Regions from separate parts of the Paucibacter sp. B51 genome, predicted to be linked through region 1. Evidence: predicted binding sites of a transcription regulator. Region 1 holds the regulator's gene; the other holds the start of a gene.
The links. Region 1 encodes FliA, which starts transcription of late flagellar genes. Its sites were predicted from a motif close to CTAAAGTTTNNNNNNNNNNNGCCGNTA; they were not measured.

Region 1 (2,386 bases):
GCGCTTGGCTTCGACCGAGGCATTGAACGCAACGAGACGGGTCTGCAGGGCGATCTTGCTGATGTCCGAGGCCGCGTCAGCGACCTCGTGCAGGGTCTGGACGATGCCGCCCACCTCATCGCCAACGCCGGACAAGGCCTGGCGGGCGCGCTGCACGGCCTGACGGCTTTGTTCACTGGCCCGGCTGATGCCTTGCTGGGCCTGGCGCACCTGGCCCAGCTCGCCCGACAGAGCGGCCATGGCCTGGGCCTGGGCATCGACAACTTTCTGTGTGTCATCCAGCACCCCGCGCACCTCGGCCGCATCGCGGCCGACATGGGAGACCGAACGGGACAGGCTGCCCAGCAGCTGGGTCAGCGCCTGGGTGCTGGGCGCCGCGGCGCCCGCAGTTGATTCGTGGTGCGCGATGGGCACGCTCGATCGGGTGGCGGATTGGCGCTTGGAGCCAAAGAACATGGCGTCTCCTCCCTAGAGTCGCGGTCGGCTCCGAGACCGAGCCTGACCACCCGGAAGGGTAGCAGCAAGAGCTGGGCGCCGCTTGGATCTGAAATTACGGCAGCGGGGCTTACCAGTCGCGCAGCTTGACACGCAGGCGGGCGATGGCCTGGCTGTGCAGCTGGCAGACGCGCGATTCGGTGACCTTGAGCACAACCGCGATTTCCTTGAGGTTCATGTCGTGCTCGTAGTACATGCTCATCATGTACTGCTCGCGCTCGGGCAGGTTCTTGATGGCGGCGACCAGGGCCTCGCGCATGCGATGGTCCTGCAGCTTCAACATGGGGTTGTTGCTGTGGTCGGCCACATGGCGGTCGAGGAAGTCCTCGTCGCCTTCGTCGCCCGACATGTCTTCCAGATAGACCAGCTGGGTGCCACGCACCTTACCGAGCAGGTCCTGGTACTCGGCCAACGGGATCTTCATCTCGGCGGCGATCTCGCTCTCGACCGGGGCGCGGCCCAGCTCTTGCTCGAGCTTGCGCACGGCGCCTTCGATCTCGCGCTGCTGGCGGCGGGTGCCGCGGCTCATCCAGTCGCCGCCGCGCAGCTCGTCGAGCATGGCGCCGCGGATGCGCTGGGTGGCAAAGGTCTCGAACTGCACGCCCTGGCCGACATCGAAGCGCGAGAGCGCGTCGGTCAGGCCGATCAGGCCGACCTGGATCAGGTCGTCGATCTCGATATTGGCGGGCAGCTTGGCGATCATCTGGTGCGCCAGACGTCGCACCAGCGGGCTGTATTGCTTGATCAGCGAGGAGTTATCGAGGCGGCCTTTGGCGGTGTACATCATCAGCTCCTGCGTCAATCAAAGAGTGGCTGCCATGGCCGGGCGCCCTGCACCCATCATGCGCACGGGCGGGCGCAGCGGGCTGGCGTTGACCGAGGCTTCCAGCGCGGCTCCCGGCGGGGCGGCCAGCAGCAGCTCACGGGCCAGGTGGCGGATCTCCGGGGAGACCGGTGCCGTCGGCGGTGTCTTGGGGTCCAGGCAGGCCCAGTCGCGCAGCACAGCGCCGAGGAAACCATCGGCGCAGGAGCTGATCTGCTGGGCAATGCGATCCGAGAGGCGCAGCTGCGGCGAGCTGGCCAGCAGCAGGCTGTAGACCATCAGGCCGGCGCGGCTGGCCAGCCATTTCATGCCGGCGTAGGCATGGGTGACGCTCATGCTGTCGGTGTCGGCCAGCAGTACCGGGCGCACCTCGCGCAGGGCGACCACACGGGCCAGTTCGGCCGCGCTGGCGTGCAGCAGCACGACATCGGCGAAGGGGGCGGCATCGGTCACGGCTTCCAAGAACTGGGCGGCCGAGCCGTTGGCGTTGATGTAGCGCATGGGCAGGCCACGCGCGGCCAGATAGGACACATCTTTGGACAGGCTTTCCACGCAGGAGGCCAGGTCCACACTCGCCAGCTCCGAGGGCTTGGGCGAGCTCTCGCCGGCATCGACCACCAGGGTGTGCAGGCCCAGCTCGGCGAAGGCCGCGCACAGGCCTTCCAGCAGCACGCCGCCGCCCACCACATGGGGGTTGCTGACGACCGGGATGAAGCGCACCCGTGAGCTGGCGAACAGGCGGCGCAGGCCGTGAGCCTGGTCCTGCGGGGCGTGGGATGAAGCAGAGGTGTGAGCGTCGCGCATGATGAGTGGGGTCTCGTGTGGCTTCAGCATCCGGGCTTAAAACATGCCCATGGCGGCCGGGTGTTGGGAGCCAAGCGCGGGCCCCCCGGCAAAAATCAGGTTCACATCGGCGCTGTCCATGCGCCAGGCGCCGGCGGCGGTGCTGCGCAGGGCGCGCTGCACCAGGGCCTGGCTTGACAGGCGGTGCCAGTCTTCCGGCACGCGCTGGCCGTTGGTCACGCCCAGCACGGTCAGCTTGTGGCGGATCAGGGTGTCCAGGGCCGG
Region 2 (2,386 bases), 3.2 Mb from region 1:
GCGCGGGTGGCAGGGGCCCTGCGCTTGCACAAAGGCCTGGATGGCCTCGGCCTGAGCGCGCGTCTTGGCGTCCCAGGCGCGCTTGGCGCTGCGCGGATGCATGAGCTTGAGGTGCTCGCGCGGCAGGAAGCCGTAGTTGACCAGGCAATCCTCTTCCACCGCCAGCCGGGTGTAGCGGCGCTCCAGATCGCCAGCGCGGTAGTCCTTGACCCGATGCCTCAGGGTCAGGTCTTGCGCCCGCGCCGGGGCGCGGATCGGGTCGGCCTGGACAAAGCCCAGGCGCTGGATGGCCTGGGGCAGGCTGGTGGGCTTGAACAGGCTGCGCGCCACGGCGTAGCGGCGCAGATCGGGCAGGGTCAGGGTGAGGGCGGCGGCGGGCATGGGCTTTGGTGTCAGTTCTGCGCGAGGCGCTCTAGCGCGCGGTCATGGGCGCGCGCCAGCAGCAGCTGGGCCAGCATGGCGCCCAGCCAGGCCAGGGCCATGTCTTTCTGCGTGTCCCAGGGGTCGCCCTGGGCGCCCAGGAATTCATCGGCGCCCTGACCCAGGGCCACCGCGGCGCCCCATTCGATCAGTTCGTAGATGGCGCTGATGGCCAGGCAGCAGGCCGTCACCACGGTGAACAGCCAGCCGCCGGGCTGCAGCCCGGTCTTGCGCAGCAGCAGCTCGCGTGCTGCGATGGCGGGGATGAAGCCTTGCGCCAGATGGCCGAGGCCGTCGTAGGGATTGCGGCCCAGGGCCAGCATCTCGCGCAGCCAGTCACCCAGGGGCACGCGGGCGTAGCTGTAGTGGCCGCCAGCGATCAGGATCAGGGCGTGGACAAAGATCAGGCCCAGCAGCAAGGGCGTGAGCGGGAAGCGCCGCTGCGTGGCCAGCAGCAGCGGCCAGACCAGCAGCACCGGCGCCACCTCCATCCACCAGGTGGCGGCATCGAAGGCACCCAGGCGGCTCCAGGCCAGCACGGCGAGATTGAGCCCGGCCAGCAGGGCCAGCTGCGTGGCGCTGAGCTGCGCCGGCGGGGTGAATGGGGTCGAACGGGACGAGGGTACAGCAGGCATGCCGGCATTGTGGCCGCCGCCCGAGGCGGGGGCGTCAGGTGAAACCTGGGCTGCTGTGCGATCCCCGGCCTGCAATTGCCCTCAACCTTTGCCGCCGGCTGCCGAAAACCGAGAACGCCCGGGCCACTGGGCGGTGTCGGCCTGCGTGCAGGCCAGGATGGCTTTTCCGTGGACGCATCATGACCGAAACCACCCAACTTGAAGCCAAGGTACTGCTGCTGGAGCATGACGCCGCGCAGTACCAGGTGCTGACCGAGTTTTGCCAGTCCGTGGGCCTGATGGCCTTTCCCCGCTCGTCAGCCGATGCCTTGGCCACCCTGGCCCAGAACAAGGACCTCGGCGGGGTGCTGCTGGCAGAAGACCTGCCTTGCGAGGGCGAGGACGGTCTGCACCTGGCGCGCGCCATCCACAAGCTGCGGCCCGAGTTGCCCATCTTTTTGCGCCGCACCACCGACCGGCCGCTCACGCCCGAGGAAGAAAAAGTGGTGCGCCACCGCTGGAACACCGGCGATCTGGATCACCTCAAGGCCGCAGTCGAGTACTCCATCTTCAGCCTGCGCTACCCGACGCGCCTGGTCTACGGCATCGTCGAGCTGACCCGCTCGGCCCTGGCCGCCATGTTCCCCAATGCCCTGGTGGTGTCCGAGTCGCCCTATGTGGTGCACGATCGCATCATCCACGGCGAGGTCTCCACCCTGATCGCCATCGAGAGCACCTGGTGCCGCGGCTACATGATGCTGCAGACCGAGGAAAGCGCGCTGCGCCAGGGCCTGATCCAGGGCTTCAGCTACGCGGGCATCGGTGGTGATCTGAACTTTCGCGAGCTCAACCACATGCTGGGCGAGACCACCAACCTGATCTGGGGCGCCTTCAAGAACCGCTACATCCCGCCCAAGGCCTTTGCCAACCAGCAGACCCAGGTGCCCATCGTCATCAACCACGAGCACAAATACATCTCCTTTGGCTCGCAGGACCCACAGCTGTGCATCCGCTACCAGCTCTCTGATCCCTTCCGGCCGGGCCTGCCGCCGCTGATGATCGTGCAGCGCTTCATCTTCAATCTGCACTGGTCGCCCGATGAGTTTGCCGAGTTCGACGCCGAGGCGCCCGAGGTCGGCCCCACCGGCGAGCTGGAACTCTTTTGAGCGCGGCCAAAGCCCTAGCCCAATCTTTTACATACTCAATCAATCAATCAAGCCCAGCGTGACCCTCGAGGTTGGCGCGAGGAGGAAGCAAGATGGCGAATGTTCTGGTGGTTGACGACTCCAACACCATGCGCGAAATCGTGGCCGGTTACCTGAGCCAGAACGGCTTTCAGGTCGCCGTGGCCA

Region 2: OOB33_RS07100 (chemotaxis protein CheX) is a predicted target of FliA. The motif match lies at 1,136-1,162, and genes of this name have one in related genera.

Annotation. Positions count from the first base shown of each region.
Region 1 covers NZ_JAPIVN010000001.1:4,879,862-4,882,247, forward strand. Annotated here, with positions in the region: gene OOB33_RS20585 (methyl-accepting chemotaxis protein) at 1-456, opposite strand, end outside; gene OOB33_RS20590 (RNA polymerase sigma factor FliA) at 566-1,279, opposite strand; gene OOB33_RS20595 (MinD/ParA family ATP-binding protein) at 1,298-2,122, opposite strand; gene flhF (flagellar biosynthesis protein FlhF) at 2,159-2,386, opposite strand, start outside.
Region 2 covers NZ_JAPIVN010000001.1:1,672,706-1,675,091, forward strand. Annotated here, with positions in the region: gene OOB33_RS07090 (DNA glycosylase AlkZ-like family protein) at 1-381, opposite strand, end outside; gene OOB33_RS07095 (DUF2238 domain-containing protein) at 393-1,055, opposite strand; gene OOB33_RS07100 (chemotaxis protein CheX) at 1,235-2,200, shown strand; gene OOB33_RS07105 (response regulator) at 2,293-2,386, shown strand, end outside.